One region of the Ensifer sp. genome, then DNA from elsewhere that is predicted to be linked to it. Evidence: predicted binding sites of a transcription regulator. Region 1 holds the regulator's gene; each other region holds the start of a gene.
What was found. Region 1 encodes PhoB, which activates phosphate uptake and scavenging genes when phosphate is short. Its sites were predicted from a motif close to TGTCATNNANCTGTCAT; they were not measured.
Positions count from the first base shown of each region.

Region 2: the regulator PhoB is predicted to act here: its motif matches at 4,542-4,558, upstream of RTP54_RS09430 (UDP-2,3-diacylglucosamine diphosphatase).
Region 3: the regulator PhoB is predicted to act here: its motif matches at 1,973-1,989, upstream of RTP54_RS28730 (alkaline phosphatase).

Region 1 is NZ_DALZXU010000001.1:469,785-476,519, reverse strand. It holds gene argF (ornithine carbamoyltransferase) at 1-97, opposite strand, end outside; gene RTP54_RS02325 (aspartate aminotransferase family protein) at 226-1,425, opposite strand; gene RTP54_RS02320 (hypothetical protein) at 1,424-1,714, shown strand; gene RTP54_RS02315 (GcrA family cell cycle regulator) at 1,848-2,372, shown strand; gene phoB (phosphate regulon transcriptional regulator PhoB) at 2,442-3,125, opposite strand; gene phoU (phosphate signaling complex protein PhoU) at 3,427-4,140, opposite strand; gene pstB (phosphate ABC transporter ATP-binding protein PstB) at 4,194-5,009, opposite strand; gene pstA (phosphate ABC transporter permease PstA) at 5,023-6,345, opposite strand; gene pstC (phosphate ABC transporter permease subunit PstC) at 6,342-6,735, opposite strand, start outside.
Region 2 is NZ_DALZXU010000001.1:1,939,799-1,946,533, reverse strand. It holds gene RTP54_RS09450 (DUF2865 domain-containing protein) at 1-229, opposite strand, end outside; gene RTP54_RS09445 (acyl-homoserine-lactone synthase) at 415-1,059, opposite strand; gene RTP54_RS09440 (helix-turn-helix transcriptional regulator) at 1,215-1,952, opposite strand; gene RTP54_RS09435 (NADP-dependent malic enzyme) at 2,122-4,434, opposite strand; gene RTP54_RS09430 (UDP-2,3-diacylglucosamine diphosphatase) at 4,610-5,449, shown strand; gene RTP54_RS09425 (MFS transporter) at 5,549-6,735, shown strand, end outside; gene dgcA (N-acetyl-D-Glu racemase DgcA) at 6,721-6,735, opposite strand, start outside.
Region 3 is NZ_DALZXU010000012.1:5,490-12,224, forward strand. It holds gene RTP54_RS28725 (hypothetical protein) at 1-67, opposite strand, end outside; gene RTP54_RS28730 (alkaline phosphatase) at 172-1,923, opposite strand; gene RTP54_RS28735 (aspartate-semialdehyde dehydrogenase) at 2,313-3,347, shown strand; gene RTP54_RS28740 (lytic transglycosylase domain-containing protein) at 3,554-4,375, shown strand; gene RTP54_RS28745 (carbonic anhydrase) at 4,446-5,087, opposite strand; gene pdxY (pyridoxal kinase PdxY) at 5,163-6,044, opposite strand; gene RTP54_RS28755 (NAD-glutamate dehydrogenase) at 6,327-6,735, shown strand, end outside.

The sequences.
Region 1 (6,735 bases):
TGGTCGCTGTCTTTCGAACCCGTGCGTCATCGATGATCGTCCTGAGATCGGCTGCCGTCATGGCCGAAAGATCGATGAAATGTCTTGTGCCTGCCATCGTACTCAATTCCTGTCCTCGGAATGGCCCTTGAAGCACGGCCGGGGGTCGAAGAAGAAATGCTTCGACGCCTCGGCTTCGCACATGGACCCTTGGGAAAATCGCTGCCGATCTTCGGGTTCACAAACTCAAGCTGCGGCGGTGCCGCTCGCGCTTCTGACGGCTTCGGCCGCGCGCTCGATGCGCGCCAGGCCTTCGCGTGCCTCCTCCGCCGTCACGGTCAGCGGCGGCAGCAGGCGCAGCACGTTCTCGCCGGCCGGAACAGCCAGCAGCCTTTCCGCGCGGATCGCCTTCAGGAGATCGGCCGAGGGGCCCTTCGCCTTGATGCCGAGCATAAGCCCGTCGCCACGGATCTCTTCGATCACATCGGGGAAACGATCCTGCAGCGAGGCGAGCCCCTGGCGGAACACCAGGGAAACGTCGCGGACATGATCGAGGAAGCCATCAGCGAGGATGACGTCGAGCACTGCATTGCCGACCGCCATGCCAAGCGGGTTGCCGCCATAGGTCGAGCCGTGGGTACCGGCAACCATGCCGGCCGCAGCCTCTTCCGTGGCAAGGCAGGCGCCGAGCGGGAAGCCGCCGCCGATACCCTTGGCGACAGCCATGATATCCGGGCGGATGCCGGCCCATTCATGGGCGAAGAGCTTGCCGGTGCGGCCGACGCCGGTCTGGACCTCGTCGAGGATCAACAACAGGCCGAATTCGTCGCAAAGCGCGCGCAGCTCCTGCATGAATTCCTTGGTGGCCGGGCGGATGCCGCCTTCGCCCTGGATCGGCTCGATCAGGATTGCCGCGGTCTCGTCGGTGATCGCGTCCTTGACGGCTGCGATGTCGCCGAAGGGAACCTGATAGAAACCAGGCGCCTTCGGGCCAAAACCTTCGATGTACTTCTGCTGGCCGCCGGCAGCGACGGTGGCGATCGTGCGCCCGTGGAATGCGCCCTCGAAGGTGATGACGTGGAACTTCTCCGGATTGCCCTTGGCATAATGGTAGCGGCGGGCAGTCTTGATTGCGCATTCGAGCGCTTCGGCGCCCGAATTGGTGAAGAACACACGGTCGGCGAACGTCACGGCCGACAGCCGGCGCGCCAGGCTCTCCTGGCCCGGAACCTCATAGAGGTTCGACAGGTGCCAGACCTTCTCGGCCTGCGCCTTCAGCGCCTCGACCAGATGCGGATGCGCGTGACCGAGCGAATTGACGGCAACGCCTGCAGCGAAGTCGAGATAGCGCGTGCCGTCTTCGGCAATCAACCAGACGCCCTCTCCTCGCTCGAAACGCAACGGCGCACGCATGTAGGTGTCGTAAAGCGGCGTGGTTGCAGTCATGGCGAGCCTCTCCTTCATTGCTATCGGCATCGGTCCGCGCGCGATGTTGGGCGCGGCAAAAATTAAAAATGCCGCCTTGCGGCGGCGCAGGCACTATTCCCATTTCGCAGCGCAATGTCAACAAAACCAAGCCTTGCAGTGCGGTCGCACGACCCTCATCCGTGCGACGAAAAAATCGTCTCGGCGGGGCTTGCAAAAATACAACGCCCGCCGAGCAAGTTGGGGAAAACCAAGAAATCGATTCGGCGCGATTCCGCGGACTCTTGCCACGGAGTCCGGCGGTCAGTAGGTTAACGTTCAATTACTAGACGCATGCGGCGGACCTAGTCACCAAAAGTGTTATCGCGTTGCAGCTCCGGAACCTTGCCGGAGCGTGGTGAAAGATTCTGTCATCGCCAACGCTGAGAACGGAGAGTGCAGAAATGAACTGGACTGACGAGCGGGTGGAGAAACTGAAGAAGCTTTGGTCCGAGGGCCTGAGCGCGAGCCAGATCGCGGCACAGCTCGGCGGCGTCAGCCGCAATGCGGTCATCGGCAAGGTTCACCGGCTGAGCCTGCCCGGCAGGGCCAAGGCTGGTGGCACCGCAGCTGCGACCCGGCCGAAGCCGCGCCCGGCCACATCGGCGCCGCGCGCCCCGAACTTCGCCTCGCGCGTCACCACCCGCACGGTTACCCGCCCGGCTGGCGCCCTTGTCCTCAAGGAAGAGGTCGAAGTCGATCTCGTCGCCGAACAGGACTTCCACGTCCAGACCGATGTGGTCGTGCCGATGTCGCGCCGCCTGGAACTGACGCAGCTGACCGAGCGCACCTGCAAATGGCCGATCGGCGACCCGCTGAAGGAGGAATTCCATTTCTGCGGCAACGATTCCCCGGAAGCTTCGCCCTACTGCACATTTCACGCGAGGCTTGCCTACCAGCCGTCCGCCGAGCGCCGCCGCGCACGCTGAGGTGAGCGAAGACACGTACAGAAAAAGGGGCCGACCGGCCCCTTTTTTATTGCCTACCGATTGGCCGGCTCAGCTTTCGAGCGAGTAGCCGGCACCGCGAACGGTGCGGATCACATCCGGCATGCTCGAGAAATTCAGCGCCTTGCGCAGGCGGCCGACATGCACGTCGACGGTGCGCTCGTCGACATAGATATCGTGGCCCCAGACGCCGTCCAGCAGCTGCGAGCGCGAAAACACCCGGCCCGGCGACGACATCAGGAATTCGAGCAGGCGGAATTCCGTCGGGCCGAGGCGGACTTCGCGGGTGCGGCGATGCACACGGTGCGTCTCGCGATCGAGCTCGATATCGCCGCAGCGAAGCAGCGTCGAGAGAACCTCCGGCTTGGCACGGCGCAGCATCGCCTTGACCCGCGCCATCAGCTCCGGCGTAGAGAACGGCTTGACGACATAATCGTCGGCGCCGGTGGCAAGGCCGCGAACCCGCTCGCTCTCTTCGCCCCGCGCCGTCAGCATGATGATCGGCAGTCGCTCGGTTTCCGGGCGCTGGCGAAGCCGGCGGCAAAGCTCGATGCCGGAGACCCCCGGCAGCATCCAGTCGAGGATCAGGAGATCCGGCAGGCGCTCTTGCAAGCGGATCTCGGCCTCGTCGCCGCGCAGGATCGTATCGACATCGAAGCCCTCGGCTTCAAGGTTATATCGCAAGAGGACGCTCAGGGCCTCTTCGTCTTCGACAACGGCGATTTTCGGCAGCATCAGGTAACGTCTCCTTACCCAGAGCATCCCGTGTTCGATCGAACGCCGGGAGATGCTCGAACATACAGCATCTGAAGCCTTCCGCGCGCTTTCAAAGACATGCGCGAAAACGGTTGGCTACAGGCGCAACAAGGCAGGGCCGCAACCGAAATTGCGACCGGATGAAGTTTACATGCAGGCACTCGAACTTATCCTGGCCCAGAGCATCCTGCCTTCAGGTGGTTTCACTCGAGGGCAGTAAGATGCTCCAGAATTAAAGTGCTGGAGCGTCCTTTGTGCGTTCCTGAGAACGCACGGCGCTCTAGTCCTTTACGGCGCCCAGCGTCGACGTATTGTCGTCCTTTGGACGTTCGCCTTCCGGCTGCGCGCCCGTCGCCATGTAATAGATCGTCTCGGCGATGTTGGTGGCATGGTCGCCGATGCGCTCGATGTTCTTGGCGCAGAACAGAAGGTGCGTGCAGGGCGTGATGTTGCGCGGATCTTCCATCATGTAGGTGAGCAGCTCGCGGAACAGCGAGGTGTAGATCGCATCGATCTCCTCGTCGCGCTCGCGGATGCTGTTGGCCTTCTCCGGCGAGCGGGAGGCATAGACGTCGAGCACTTCCTTCAACTGCACCAGCGCAAGCTCGGCCAGATGCTCGAGGCCGCGGGCCAGCTTGCGCGGGATGCCCGAGCCGGCAACGGCGATCACGCGCTTGGCGTTGTTCTTGCCGAGGTCGCCGACGCGCTCCAGATCGGATGCGATGCGGATCGACCCCATGATTTCGCGCAGGTCCGCGGCCACCGGCTGGCGCTTGGCAATGGTGATGATCGCTTTTTCGCCGATCTGGCGCTCGGCTTCATCAAGGATGGTGTCGTCGGAGATGACCTTCTGCGCCAGCGCGAGATCGGAATTGACGAGCGCGCGGACGGACTCGCCCACCATCTGCTCGGCAATGCCGCCCATCTCGGAGATGCGGCGCGTCAGGTATTTCAGTTCTTCGTCATAGGCGGACATTATGTGCATGGACATAATCTTTGATCCTTGCGGGCGCGTTCAGGAAACAGGGTGGGGGCGAGCTTCGGCGATCAGCCGAAGCGACCCATGATGTAGTCCTGGGTACGCTGGTCATCCGGATTGGTGAACATCTTGTCGGTGTCGTTCTCCTCGACGAGATTGCCGAGGTGGAACATGGCGGTGCGCTGCGACACGCGCGCTGCCTGCTGCATCGAGTGGGTGACGATGACAATCGTGAAGTTGCTGCGCAGCTCGTGGATCAGCTCCTCGACCTTCGCCGTCGCAATCGGGTCGAGCGCCGAACAGGGCTCGTCCATCAGGATCACTTCCGGGCTGACGGCAACCGCACGGGCGATGCAAAGGCGCTGCTGCTGGCCGCCGGACAAGCCGGTGCCCGGCTCATGCAGGCGATCCTTCACCTCGTTCCAGAGGCCCGCCTTCTGCAGGCTGGTCTCGACCACGTCGTCGAACTCGGACTTCGTGCGGGCGAGACCGTGAATGCGCGGGCCGTAGGCGACGTTGTCGTAGATCGACTTCGGGAACGGGTTCGGCTTCTGGAACACCATGCCGACGCGGGCGCGCAGCTCGACGACGTCGATGGCCGGATCGTAGACATCGTCTTCATCGAGCGTGATCTTGCCGGTGACGCGGCAGTTCTCGATGGTGTCGTTCATGCGGTTCAGCGTGCGCAGAAAGGTCGACTTGCCGCAGCCCGAAGGGCCGATCAGCGCGGTCACCGTATTTTCGCGGATGTTGAGGTTGACGTCGAAAAGCGCGCGCTTCTCGCCGTAGTAGACCGACACATCCTTGCCGATCATCTTGTAGGGAACCGTGTTCATTTTCTGATCCAGGGCTTTCTCGACTGCTGCTTCTGACATGATGTTCATAGTAATTACCTCACTACCAACGGCGCTCAAAGCGACGTCGCAACAGAATGGCGCCAAGGTTCATGACGACGAGGAAGATGAGAAGAATGATGATCGCGCCGGAGGTACGCTCGACGAAGGCGCGTTCCGCTTCGTTGGCCCACATATAGATCTGTACCGGCAGCGCCGTCGACGGCTCCATCGGCGAGCCGGGATAGTCGACGACGAAGGCGACCATGCCGATGAGAAGCAGCGGCGCGGTTTCGCCGAGCGCGTGCGCGAGACCGATGATCGTCCCGGTCAGGATGCCCGGCATCGCCAGCGGCAGGACGTGGTGGAAGATGGTCTGCATCTTCGAGGCACCGAGACCGAGCGCTGCCGAGCGGATCGACGGCGGCACCGCCTTCAGTGCCGCGCGGGTAGCGATGATGATCGTCGGCAGCGTCATCAGGGTCAGCACCAGGCCACCGACGAGAGCGGCCGAACGCGGCATGCCGGCAAAGTTGATGAACACGGCCAAGCCCAGGAGACCGTAGACGATCGAGGGAACGGCGGCGAGATTGTTGATGTTGACCTCGATCAGGTCGGTCAGCCGGTTCTTCGGTGCGAACTCCTCGAGGTAGATCGAGGCGGCAACGCCGATCGGCAACGCCAGCACCAGCACGATCAGCATCATGAACAGCGAGCCGAGGGCTGCAACACCGACGCCGGACGCCTCCGGACGGCTCGATGCGCCAAAGGTGAAGATACCGGTGTTGAAGCTCTTGGTCAGGACGCCGGCACTCGCCATGTCGTTCATCCAGGTGACCTGCTGGTCCTTGACCTTGCGCTTGCTCTGGTCGACCGAGAGGTCGATCTGACCCTTGAAGGCAGAATCCACATTGGCTTCCGCGAGCAGCGTCACCGGTATCGTCTTGCCGATGACCGAGGGGTCGGCGACGACGATGTCGCGCAGCAACGTGCGGGAGCTTGCCGACACCATATCGGTTGCCTGCTTGACCAGCGGACGCTTGCTCGGATCGATGCCGAGCTGCTTGATCAGCGCATCGCGCACCAGAAGCGGATAATTGGCCGTCATCAGCACCTTGCCGTCGGTCGCGCGTTCACCCTTGGGGTCGATGACCTTTTCGGTGAATTCGATCGGCAGCGTGATCGTCGTCTGCTGGAACGCGGTGTAACCGTTGGAAAACACCGTCCACAGCAACAGAGCGAGGAAGAACAGGCCGAGGCTGATGGCGCTGATGCCATAGATGCGGAACCGGCGCTCGGCCGCGTAGCGGCGCTTGATACCGATATCGCGCTTGGCGGAGGCGGGACGGGCGGAGATCCGGACGGTCGGGGAAGCGATGTCGGTCATTCGTACTGTTCCCGATATTTGCGCACGATGTAGAGCGCATAGATGTTGAGGCCGAGCGTGATGACGAAGAGCGTGATGCCGAGCGCGAAGGCCACCAGCGTCTGCGGCGATGTGAACTCGAGGTCGCCCGTCAGCTGGTTGACGATCTTCACGGTCACCGTGGTCATCGGTTCGAAAGGATTGATCTGCATGCGGGCGGCGACACCGGCGGCAAGCACGACGATCATCGTCTCGCCGACGGCGCGCGAGGCGGTCAGGAGAAGAGCGCCGACGATGCCAGGAAGGGCCGCGGGAAGGATGACCTTCTTGACCGTCTCGGAGCGGGTGGCGCCAAGACCGAGCGAACCGTCACGCAGTGCCCGCGGCACCTGGGTGATGATGTCGTCCGAC
Region 2 (6,735 bases), 1.5 Mb from region 1:
CGACACTGCCGGAGCCGCAGCCTGCGCGCCGGCGGTCGTTGCGTGCGCGGCGCAGCTCGATGTTCTGTCGCGAAATCGCGCTGGCATAGTCGCGCGTATCGGCCGTGGTGGTCATGGCCGCCGGCAGTTCGGCGAGCCGGGTGTTCAGGCGGTCGCATACGCTGGAGGCCAGCGCCTGATCGGCAAGAACCAAAAGCAACGGCAGGGTCGCCGCGGCAAGGGCTTTCATGTTCCGGAACAAGGGCGAACGTCTCTTCCTTCAACCGCACGAGCGCCACCCTTATCGTCTGGGATCGGTCGCTGTCGGCTCTTCCTGTTTGCGCCCTATCATAAGGCTTGTCACCGCGTGTGCAATGACAAGCCTCGTATTGCGTTAACAGCTCCAGGCGAAGGAGCGATCGGCCGGATCCGCGATCAGGCGGCGCGGGCTGTTTCCAGCGACATCGGCCGTTCGAGAACCGTGCCTTCGATTGCGGCCACGGCCTTCATCGCGCTCAAAAGCGACGGCGTCACCTCCCAGGCGACCGCCACGGCAAAGACCGAACCGATGCGGTGCGGTTCGCCGATGCGCTCTCCAGGGCAACCCATGCGGCGGAACATCCGCTCGAGGAACACGTCGGTGACCGTAACGATGTGGCTGATGCCGGAGGCAAGCCCGAGCTCGCCGACGCCGCACATCAGTTCGGCAGCGGCGACCGTCACCTGGTTGGAGGCGCGGTCCTGCGAGATCTCCGGATCGATGCAGAAACGGCTCGATTCCCAGACAGAGGCGCTGCGGATCTCGGGATTGTCGCCAAGCAGGATCGGGAAGGTATCGTCGAGCATGTTGGGACCGAGCGTCGGCAGCAGCCGCAGCGAGCCGCGCAGCTTGCCCGTTTCCGGCGAATAGGACAGCACGTAAAGCGGGTTCGACGTGTCGTAGTTGTCGATTTCCCAATCCCCTTCGGTCTGGACGTCCCATTTCAGGAAGTCATGAAAGACGCGCTTGCGCAGCTTGAACATCTCGTCGATGGCCTGTGGGTGCTGTCCGCGCGTCCTGCCGTTGAGGATCCTGATCATCTTTTTCTCCATCCTTGTTCTTAAGGGATGGCGTGATGCTGTCAGGCCGGCGGCAGGGGCGAAACTGTCGCAAGCGACAGTAACGTAAACGGTTTTTTTACTCTAAATTTCGATGGGTTTCCGGAAGGGCGAGGGAGGAGCGGCTTGAACCGGGATCAAACCGAGGGGATGAGCGCGTGGCGAACCGCCTGCGCTACGGCTTGCGTGTTGGAAACGACGTTGAGCTTGCGGCGGGCATTGGTCATGAAGAAACGCACGGTACGCTCGGAGATGCCGAGAATGGTGGCGATCTCCCAGTAGCTCTTGCCGGCAGCCGACCAGGTGAGGACCTCGGTCTCGCGGCTCGTGAGGCGCGTGTCGCGGGCGTTGAGCCCGCCGGTCATGGCGGCATTCTCCAGCATGCCGGCATGAAACAGGTTGGCGGCAAGCTGGAAGTCGCGCAGGTGGTTGCGCCGGTAGATCGACCATTCACCTGCCGACATGTTCACGTTGATCGCAAGCAGGGCCATGCGGCCGGCGGGCGAGGGCAGCGGCAGCGCGACGCCTTCGCTGGAGAGGCCAATCTCCTCGGCCGTCTTGAAAAGGGGCTCGCATTCGGGAAAGCGGTGGCGCGCGGTTGTCCATTCCACCGGCCTGACGCCGCCCAGCGCCAGCTTGAGGATCGGGTCGATCCGGTAGAGCCCGCGCGTCAGATATAGCTCCGCCGCATAGGCCCCGAACGTGTGGTGGAGGCGGCAGATCTTGAGCTCGTCGGCATAGGGCTCAGCTTCAAGATAAAGGAGATGAGCGATGCGAAAGGTACGTCGCATCAGCGTAAAAAAATGGGCCGGCTCGACACAGCCTCCGCATTCCAGGATTTCCAGCATGTCGAGGACAGCCTGTTGTTCAGTCATGCCACAACACCGATTCTTGCCCTGAACCCCACAATGGTTGGGGGTTCACCTTTTGTCCAGAACCGTCATCCGTATTTGCTGTGGATTGTCGATCCTACAAACAACGGTTGTTGCCCGGATCACCACAGAAATGCGGGGCCACTGGCGAAAGTGGCCCCGCAAATTGCCATCAGCCTGGATGGCTGGCTTCAACGACAGCGAGTGCTGCCATGTTGACGACACCGCGCGACGTGACGGACGGCGACAGAATGTGAGCGGGCAGCGCCGAGCCGAGCAGAATCGGTCCGACGTGCAGACTGTCCGTCATCGTCTTGACGACGCCGAGCGTGATGTTGGCAGCGTCGAGGTTCGGGAAGACCAGCAGGTTGGCTTCGCCAGACAGCGTGCTGTTGGGCATGACGCGCTGGCGCAGCACCTCGGAGATCGCCGAATCACCGTGCATTTCACCGTCGACCTCGAGCTCCGGTGCCAGTTCGCGCACGAGCTGTAGCGCCTGGCGCATCTTGGTCGCACTCTCGGAATCGCGCGAGCCGAAGTTCGAGTGCGAGACCAGGGCGGCGTGCGGCGTGATGCCGAAGCGGCGGATTTCCTGCGCGGCCATGACGGTTGTCTGGGCGATTTCTTCCGCACTCGGGCAATAGCTGACATAGGTATCGGTGAAGAACGTGGCGCCGCGCTGCGAGATCAACAGGCTGAGCGCGGAGAAATCGAGCACGCCTTCACGCTTGCCGATGATCTGGGACACATCGCGAAGATGCTTGCTGTAGCGTCCTTCGACGCCGCAGATCAGCGCATCGGCTTCACCGCGCTTGAGCGCAAGCGCGCCGATGACGGTCGTGTTGGTACGAACGATCGTGCGCGCGGCCTCCGGAATGACGCCGAGGCGGCCGACGAGGGCGAAATAATCCTCGACATAGTCGCGGTAGCGCGGATCGCCCTCCGGATTGACCACTTCGAAGTCGACGTCGGGGCGAATGCGCAGGCCGTAGCGACGCAGGCGCGTCTCGATGATCTGCGGGCGGCCGATCAGGATCGGGCGGGCCGTGCCCTCTTCCAGAAGCACCTGGGCTGCACGCAGCACGCGTTCGTCTTCACCCTCGGCGAAGATCACGCGGTTTTTCTGCGCGTTCTTGGCGGCGGCAAAGACGGGCTTCATGATGAAGCCCGAGCGGAAGACGAAGCGGTTCAGCTTGTCGAGATAGGCGTCGTAATCCTGGATCGGACGGGTGGCAACGCCGCTCTCCTCGGCCGCCTTGGCAACGGCCGGCGCGATCCTGAGAATCAGGCGCTGGTCGAAGGGCGACGGGATCAGGTAGTCGGAACCGAAGACCGGCGTCTCGCCGGAATAGGCGCGGGCGGCGACATCTGACGGCTCTTCACGTGCAAGGCCGGCGATGGCACGCACGGCCGCCATCTTCATTTCTTCATTGATCGTGCTTGCGCCGCAGTCGAGCGCACCGCGGAAGATGTGCGGGAAGCAGAGCACGTTGTTGACCTGGTTGGGGAAATCCGAACGGCCGGTGCAGATCATTGCGTCCGGACGCGCCGCGCGTGCCGCCTCCGGCATGATCTCGGGCGTCGGGTTGGCAAGCGCCATGATCAGCGGCTTTTCGGCCATCTGCACCAGCAGTTCCGGTTTCAGGACGCCCGCTGCCGACAGGCCGAGGAAGACATCGGCGCCGCCGATGCTGTCGGCGAGCACGCGGTTATCGCTGTCCTGGGCATAGACCGATTTCCACTGGTCCATCAGGACTTCGCGGCCCTTGTAGACGAGGCCCTCGAGGTCGTGCACCCAGATGTTCTCGGGCTTGGCGCCGAGCGTGACGAGCAGGTTGAGACAGGCGAGCGCAGCAGCACCGGCACCCGAGGTGACGATCTTCGCCTTGGCGATGTCCTTGCCGGCCAGTTCCAGGCCGTTGAGGATGGCTGCGGCAACAATGATCGCGGTGCCATGCTGGTCGTCGTGGAAGACGGGGATCTGCATCTTTTCGCGCAGCTGGCGCTCGACTTCGAAGCATTCCGGCGCCTTGATGTCTTCAAGGTTGATGCCGCCGAAGGTCGGCTCCAGTGCGGAGATGACATCGACCATGCGTTCGATGCTGGCCGCGTCGATCTCGATGTCGAAGACGTCGATGCCGGCGAATTTCTTGAAGAGGACGGCCTTGCCTTCCATCACCGGCTTCGAGGCGAGCGGGCCGATGTTGCCGAGGCCGAGCACGGCCGTGCCGTTCGAGATGACGGCAACGAGGTTGGCGCGCGCGGTGTAGTCGGCTGCCGTTTCCGGATTGTCACGAATGGCGATGCAGGGCGCGGCCACGCCGGGCGAATACGCAAGCGCGAGGTCGCGCTGGTTGCCGAGCGGCTTGGTGGGCTGGATTTCGAGCTTCCCGGGGCGGGGGTAACGGTGGAAGAAAAGGGCCTGCTGGTCGATATCGCCGCTGGCCGGACCGGTATGGGATTTGGTTTTGTCGCCCGTGCTCATAGTCTGCATTCCTCTTTTTTGGACGTGGCCTTGTGGCATGAATTGGAGGGCGCGTACAGTTTTCGCACCGTTCTTTTCCGCCGGTGCGACGAAGGGGCCGGCGTGCATGTCATCTTCCTGAAACACGAGTCTGGTTTTGACGGGGCCCATAAGGCGCAATCAAGACGAGGCTGGTATGATGGCGGCACCGCAAAACAACTCCGTAAGGCATGTCAGGACGTTGTTCATCTCCGACGTCCACCTCGGCTCCAAGGCAGCCAAGACCGACTTTCTCATCGACTTCCTGCGCCATCACGAGGCCGAAACCATCGTGCTCGTCGGTGATATCGTCGATGGCTGGCGGTTGAAGCGCAGCTGGTATTGGCCGCAGAACTGCAACGACGTGGTTCAGAAGCTCCTGCGCAAGGCGCGCAAGGGCACGCGCATCATCTATATCCCCGGCAATCACGACGAGTTCATGCGCGATTTTCCGGGCGTTCACTTCGGTGGCATCGAAGTGGCGCAGCGCCACATGCACAAGGCCGCCGATGGCCGCAACTATCTGGTGCTGCATGGCGACGAGTTCGATGTGGTCGTGCGCAACGCCCGCATCCTCGCCTATCTCGGCGACTGGGCCTACGACACCGCAATCGCGATCAACATCGGCCTTGCCGCCGTTCGTCGCCGGCTCGGCATGCCCTATTGGTCGTTCTCGTCCTGGGCAAAGCTGCAGGTGAAGCACGCGGTCAACTTCATCGGCGAGTTCCAGAAGGTGGTTGCCGACGAGGCGAGACGCCATGACGCCCAAGGGGTGATCTGCGGCCATATCCACCACGCTGTTATCGAGGATATCGGCGACATCAGGTACATCAATACCGGCGACTGGGTCGAAAGCTGCACGGCGATTGCCGAGCACCACGACGGCACCATGGAGCTGATCACCTGGCACCAGATGCGCGGCGGTGTGGCGGAGGCTGAGGGGACAGCCGAAGCCGAAAGGCTGCTGGCGCACCTGCTGACGCAACGCGCAGCCTGACGGCGGGCACGGTACACGCCAAGCGTGTCGCGAAATCTAGGTTATGGCGACCTGCCGGCGGCCTATGCTATTGGTGGACGGTATCCATCAGGTTCCGTCATGATTCCCTCCCAAGCGCCTGCTTCCGTGGGCCCTCCGCCGCGTTATTTCACGCTTCGCACCGCCTTGCTCTTCTGCGCGCCGCTGATCGTCAACGGCTTTGCCATGCCGTATTTTCCGGTCTGGCTGACGACGCTTTCGATGAGCGATTTCGAGATCGGCGTCGTGCTGGCGCTGCCGATGTTCATCAGGGTGTTTACCGCGCCGATCGCCGGCGTCATCGCAGACCGCATCGGAGAGCGCACGATCGTGCTCATCTGGTCGGGTTTCCTGTCGCTGGCGACGGCCTTCGTGCTGTTTTACGCCCGTGACTTCTGGCCGGTCCTGATCATCTACACGCTGCAATCGGCTGTTTATTCGCCCTATGTGCCGATCGTCGAGGCAATCGCGCTTTCCGGCGTCCGGCGCTGGGGCTTCGATTATGCGCAGATGCGTCTTTGGGGATCCGTCGCCTTCATCGGTGCCACCATGCTCGGCGGCTGGATGATCGGTATCTTCGGCGGCGACATGGTGCTGCCGGCGATGGCGATCGGCTTTGGCCTGACGATCCTGATGGCCTTTGCCGCGCCGAAGGTCGGTCGGCCCCGGCGCCCGTCACCGATCACGGCCTTGACCGAACCGCCGCCGAAATCCTTGCGTCAGGTCGATTTGCAACTGCTGTTGATCGGCGTGACGCTGGTGAACGCCAGCCACGCCATGCTCTTCGCCTTCTCGGCGATCTATTGGCAGCATATCGGCTATAGCGGCACGGAGATCGGCATTCTCTGGAGTGCTGGCGTTGCCGCCGAGGTGACGATGTTCGTCTTTGCCAAGGCGATCATCCGCCGTTTCAGCGTCTGGGCGATGATCCTGTCCGGCTGTTTCCTCGCCGTCTTGCGCTGGATCATTTTCCCGATGGATCTCGGTTTTTCCGGCTATTTCGTACTGCAGTGCTTCCATGCCTTTACCTACGCAATCATGCACACGGGCATGCAGGCAAAGCTGGTGGAGCGCGTCGTCGAGGAGCAGGAGGCCGCGGCCCAGGGGATCTACTTCTTCTATACCGGCATCTTCACGGCGATCTTCACGTTCCTGTCAGGCTATCTCTACAGCTGGTACGGGGTGAACGGCTTCTATTCGATGTCGGTCGTTGCCTTTGTCGGCTGCTGCTTTGCCATTGCGGCCTGGCGTCTTCAACCCCAGAGGCG
Region 3 (6,735 bases), on a different contig from region 1:
CGGACGCGCCGGCGATGAGGCCAAAGAGTGCACGTCGGCTTATGGAGATGGGGGTGGCTATGGGCATCGTCTCGTCGCCATCGGTGTCCCGGCAACGCAGGAACGCGGGGCCGGAAAAGCGTCATGGGAAGCCTTCTCCCCTGTTGCGGGGAGAAGGCACGTCTCAGGCGATCAGTTGGTCTGTTTCACGCCGAGAGCAAGTGCGTCGACGAGCACGCGGTAGACGTCGCTCTGCTCCATGTAACCCCGGAAGCCCTCGCTGCCAGGACCTTCCGACTGCAGCACGACGTCATCGACCGTGTGCTGGCCGGTGCTCTCGTCCTTCGGCAGGATGCCGACGCGCAGGACTGCGCCCGGCATGTCCTTGTAGGCTTCGTTGGCGACATACTCGTCCTTCTCGTTCTTCACCGCCGGTTCGAACGGACCGTCCAGCTTGGGGCTGAAGGTTTCGTAATAGTCGGGGAAGTTGGAGACGAACATCGCGAGGCGGCGGCGGGCGTCGATCTTGTCGGGGAAGCCGTCCTTGTTCTCGTCGGTGTAGTTCGGGAAGCCCGCCGAAGACCCGGTCTTGACCTTGTCCCGGCCTTCCTTGCCCTCGACCGTGTCGTCGATGATGCCGAGCAGCGAGACGCCGTGGGTATGGTCGCCGGTGACGACGATCAGCGTATCCGGATTGTTCTTCGCAAATTCGCGGGCAACGCCGATCGCCTGGTCGAACTCGATGGTCTCGACCACGGCACGCTCCATGTCGAGCGGGTGGCTCATCTTGTCGATCGAGGCACCTTCCACCATCAGGAAGAAGCCGTTTTCGTTCTTCGAAAGCCGGTCGAGCGCCGTCTTGGTCATTTCGACGAGGCCGGGCTGACCCGGGAATTTTTCGGCGGTACCCTTCTTCAGGAACTCACGGTCGAGCGTCACGTCCATGTTGCCGGTGTGGAACAGGCCGAGAAGCTTGCCGTCGGCGGGCGCCGCGGCCAGCTCGGTCTTGTCGGTGGCCAGCGCGTAGCCGGCGTCCTGGAAGAGCTTGATGTAGTCCTGATTGTCCTTGCGCTTGGAGCCGGGCGTCTCCTTGCCGAGGAAATAGGCCGAGCCGCCGCCGAGAATGACCTCCGGCTTGACGTCGTAGATCATGCCGACGATTTCGGCCTTGTCGTTGCGGTTGCGCGTATGAGAGACGACGGCGGCCGGCGTCGCATCCTCGATTTCCGAGGTGGTGACGAGGCCGATCGACTTCTGCGTCTGGCGGCGCAGCGCCTCGGCGATGGTCTCGACGCGCGGATCGTCGAGGCTGTCGGGGGTGCGGTCGCCATAGACGCCGACGGCATTGATCACGGTCTTGTGGCCGGTCATGTAGGCCGACATCGTGTTGGCGCTGTCGGTGTCGATCGAGTTGGTAGCCGATGTGCCGATGAAGGCCATGCGCTCAAGATCGTCCATGTTGAGGCGGCCATTGGCCTTACCCTCAGTCATGCCCTTCGACATGATGCGGGCGGCGGTGCGATGGGCGACCGAAAGGCCGTCGCCAAGCAGGAAGATAACGTTCTTCGCCTTCGGCTGCTCGGCCGTGGCAAAGACATCCCAGGTCACGGTTTTCGTCTGTTCGCCGGCGGTTACTTCGACCTTGTAGCTGCCGGGCGCGCCGATGACGGCGTTGCGCAAGAGCAGGGCCGAACCGAGTTCCTTGTCTTCTTTGCCCTTTTCCATGGCGACATAGCTGGCCTCGGAGCCGAGCGCGGCCTTGTAGTCTTCGCCATTGACGGTCACCTTGATGTCTTCCGCCGTGACGGCACCCTTGAGCTCGACCTTGAAGTCGAACGGCGATCCGGCAAGAATTGTCGCGCGATCAATGGGATAGACATCCGCGGCCTGGGCCGTGAAGGCCAGAACCGTCGTGGCTAGGAGGGTGGCAAGAAGCGTGCGCATGGCAATCGTCCCTTCGAGGTGTCGGATGGCGCGGTCCTAACGCCCGGCCATGACAGCGACATGACATTGCGATCACGTTTGCGGCGACCCAGGCATCCCGCGCTTGACTCGCCGATAGAAACAATTATGACGAGCCTCGGAAAGGAAGGCATTCCATGCTTCGCCGCGAACATAACTTCGCTGACAGCTGCATCCTGGCAGAAATCGCCGGGCTGGATATGCGTTTCCCAGCTTCCTTCAAAACAACGGCCAAAACGACGACGAAAACCGTCTGACGTCTCTGGCCCTCCGCTCTCTCCCCGGTTTGGCCGGGGACAGGAACCCTCGCGGCGGATCGCGCGGTTTCCCCCTCCACCCGACGAGGAGAGACAGAAAAGAGAGCTTAGATCATGGGTTTCAAGATTGCAGTCGCAGGCGCTACCGGCAATGTCGGCCGGGAGATGCTGAACATCCTTTCGGAGCGCGGCTTTCCGGCCGATGAGGTGGTTGCCCTTGCTTCCGCCCGTTCCCAGGGCACGGAAGTTTCCTTCGGCGACAAGACGCTCAAGGTCAAGAACCTCGAGAACTACGATTTCTCCGACACCGACATCTGCCTGATGTCGGCCGGTGGCGCGGTTTCGCTGAAGTATTCGCCGAAGATCGGCCAGCAGGGTTGCGTCGTCATCGACAACTCCTCGGCCTGGCGCTACGATTCCGAAGTTCCGCTGATCGTTCCGGAAGTGAACCCGGATGCGATCTCGCTCTTCACCAAGAAGAACATCATCGCCAACCCGAATTGCTCGACCGCGCAGCTCGTCGTTGCGCTGAAGCCGTTGCACGACCACGCCAAGATCAAGCGCGTCGTCGTCTCGACCTACCAGTCGGTTTCCGGCGCCGGCAAGGACGGCATGGACGAACTTTTCAACCAGACGCGTGCGGTCTTCGTCGCCGACCCGATCGAATCGAAGAAGTTCACCAAGCGCATCGCCTTCAACGTCATTCCGCACATCGACGTCTTCATGGAAGACGGCTACACGAAGGAAGAGTGGAAGGTTCTGGCCGAGACCAAGAAGATGCTCGACCCGAAGATCAAGGTGACCTGCACGGCCGTGCGCGTCCCGGTCTTCATCGGCCATTCGGAATCGGTCAACATCGAGTTCGAAAACGAGATCACCGCTGACGAGGCGCGCGATATCCTGCGCGAAGCGCCGGGCTGCCTGGTTGTCGACAAGCACGAGAATGGCGGCTACGTCACGCCTTACGAATGCGCCGGCGAAGACGCGACCTACATCTCGCGCATCCGCGAAGACGCAACGGTCGAAAACGGTCTCAACATCTGGGTCGTCTCCGACAACCTGCGCAAGGGTGCTGCACTGAACGCGATCCAGATCGCCGAGCTGCTCGTCAACCGCGGCCTGATCCGCGCCAAGAAGCAGGCCGCCTGAACAAACAGGCGGTAAAACACGAATAAGCACCCCGCCTGGCCGGTTATCGGCCTGCGGGGTTTGCTGTTTCACGGATCCGTGTGAAGAATTGATCGGATTCACGTGAAACCGTTAGGTATTTTCCGCCATTGAGGGGCGGGTGACAGAGCCGGCAAAGGCTGGCATCTTTGTAACGGCACCAGATTCGGGCAATCACGGGGTTTTTCATGCACACGGCAAAGTGCGTAGCGATTGGGCTTGCGGCCCTGATTTCAACGGCGGTGCTTCCGGCAACCGCTTCGGCGGCACAGTGCGGCAACGACGGCAGCGGCTTTGCTGCCTGGATGACGCAGTTCAAGCAGGAGGCGGCCGGCAACGGCATCAGCCCTGCTGTGCTCAACAAGGCGCTCGCAAACGTCTCCTACAACAAGGCAACGATCCGCGCCGACCGCGGCCAGAAGAGCTTCAAGCTCTCGCTTAGCCAGTTCATGCAGAAGCGTGGCGGCCAGACGATCATTTCGCGCGGCAAGAAGATGAAGGCGCAGAACGCCGCACTCTTCAACAGCATCGAGAAGCGCTACGGCGTCCCGGCGGGCCCGCTGATCGCCATCTGGGGCATGGAAACCGGCTTCGGCGGCTTCATGGGCAAGGAGCACACGCTCTCGGCCGTTTCGACGCTCGCCTATGACTGCCGCAGATCTGACTACTTCACCAACCAGCTCTATGCGGCGCTCCAGCTCGTCCAGCGCGGCGACCTGAGCCCGGATGCCCGTGGTGCGGCCCATGGCGAAATCGGCCAAACCCAGTTCCTTCCGGCCAACGTCCTGAAGTACGGCGTCGACGGCGACGGCAACGGCCATGTCGACATGGTCCGATCGAAAGCCGACGCGCTGGCCTCGACCGCAAACTTCCTGCGTGGCCACGGCTGGCAGCCGGGCGCCGGATACCAGCAGGGACAGGCGAATTTCGCCGCGATCCAGGGCTGGAATGCCGCCAGCGTCTACCAGCAGGCGATCGCCATCATCGGCGCCGAAATCGACGGCGACTGATCGCGACCATCAAAAGACTTGCAGATTGGCAAGCCCGGTTCGATAGGACCGGGCTTTTTCACGTTTTCGATCACATGCCCGGACGGGCGAAATCGCCGGTCTTGGCGTCCATCACCCAGAGCTCGCCGGTCGAGATGTCGAACCAGGCGCCGTGCAGGTTGAGCTTGCCCTTTGTTTCGAGGATCTGGACGCAAGGGAAGGTGCGCAGGTTGGCGATCGAGTTGCGGATCGAGACGCGCTCGAGAGCCCGCTGCCGCTCGGCCTGGGTCATCACTTCATTGCTCTGGATCTGTTCGGCAGAAGGCTTCAGAAGGTTCATCCAGCGGCCAATGAAATCGCCGGGCGACAGAGGCTCGGCGTCGAGATCGAGCGCCGCCTTGATGCCGCCGCAGCGGCCATGCCCCATGACGACGATATCGCTGACACGCAGCGACTGCACGGCAAACTCAAGCGCCGCCGAGGTCGAATGATAATGGCCGTCCGGCTCGTAGGGTGGCATCAGATTGGCAACGTTGCGCACGACGAACAGTTCACCGGGACCGCTGTCGAAGATCGTCTCGGGCGCTGCCCGGGAGTCGCAACAGGCAATGACCATGGTCTTGGGCTTCTGCCCGCTATCGGCCAATGTCTTGTATCGTTGCTGCTGTTCGCTGAAGCGACCATTCATGAAATTATGATAGCCGTTCAGTAGGTGGTCTGGAAAACGCTGCATATCCATCGGTTACCCCGCTGTCGTCGAGAGTTCAATCCAACAAGCCATCCGACGGAACGCCGTGAACAGCTTCTTCTATTTGCGGCGCATCTGGCTCGGATGCAGCAGACGCCGCATCTGCACCATCGCCATCGGTGTTGCGAGGCTCGACGCATCCTGTTCGAGCGTCAGCTCGTCGGCGCCACGCTTGACCGTGCGCGCGATGATCTCGAACACGCTGGCCGTCGCCATCTGCAGCGCCCGCTCCTCGGTAAGCCCTTCCAGCAACCGCGCCAGGAACACCGCGGTCAACAGATCGCCCGTGCCGTTCGGCGGGTTCTCGATCAGCCTGTGCTCGGCCAGCAGCGCATGGTTGCCGGAGAGATAGAGGTTTCCGGTGCCGCCGTTCATCATCGGGATCGCCGAAGTCACCAGCATGCGTGACGGGCCGAGCCCGAGCGCCGCGTCGAGGATGGCCGCATTGCTCTCGAGCGCCGCGCCGGCAAGCCAGGCCAGCTCGAAACGGTTTGGCGTCGCAAGGCTTGCAAGCGGCAGCAGCCGATCGCGGATGGCGGTCGCCGTCGTTTCGGGCACATAAAGCCCCTCGGCATCGCCGATGACGGGGTCGCAGGCATAGACGAGATCGGGGTTGCGGGCGCGAAGCGCCGTCACCAGCCGGGCAACGCCGTCAGCCTGGTCGGCGGATCCGAGATAACCCGAGAGGACCGCGCGAACCTCGCCGGCCCAGGGCGCCTGCGCGAGATCGTCAATGACAGACTGGAACTCTGCGTCCGGGATGGTGATTCGCGTCGAACGGCCATGACCCGGATGCCAGGGGAGAATGACTGTCGGCAGCGCCCAGACGGGATGGCCGAGCGTCTCCAGGGCAAAAACCACAGCCCGATTGCCGACGGTACCACGCACCACGTGACTGGAAATAACGATCACGGCACCGGGCAAGGAGGGCATTTCGGGCATCGGCCAGTCCATTCCTTCGATTTGACCTCTGATCAACGACTGTCACCGCCATGTCAACAGGCTATGGCAGAGAGGTTCCGCACAAGCCGCTGGCGTTTTCGTGCTTTTTCATCGGAATTCGAGCAATTTTCGCCAATTTGCCTTCGATTTAAATGGATTTAAGCTGTTTTCACGTGAGATTCTCCGATTTTGGGCTCGTTTTTGCCGAAATCGTCATAAAAAGCGGTCGCCATTAGCCATGGTTCTGATAGGGTCTAGCCTATCATGAATGGGAGAAACTTCATGGGCGTGAAATACAATCCGAAGCGGGACAGACACATCGACGCAGCGAAGGCGGCCGCCATCAAACTGGGCACCGACGCGCTGGCGCCGGAGATCCTCTTCGGGGCAGCCAGCAACGACGACCTCGATCTCTATTCGGCGGAGATGCTGGCACTGACTGCGGCCCATGCGAGAAGCGAACTCGCACGCTGGGACGGCGGAAAACCCCAGGTTTCGGTCGAAACCGTACCCGGCGTCGCGCCCGGCGGCACCGAGGTTTCGATCATTACCGTCACCGAACACAACATGCCGTTCCTCTATGATTCGGTCATGGGCGAGGTGACGAGCACGCACCGCGACATCCATCTCGCCATCCACCCCATTCTGGTCCAGGAGCCGGGCAAGCCCGTCAAGCTGTTCGATGCGGACG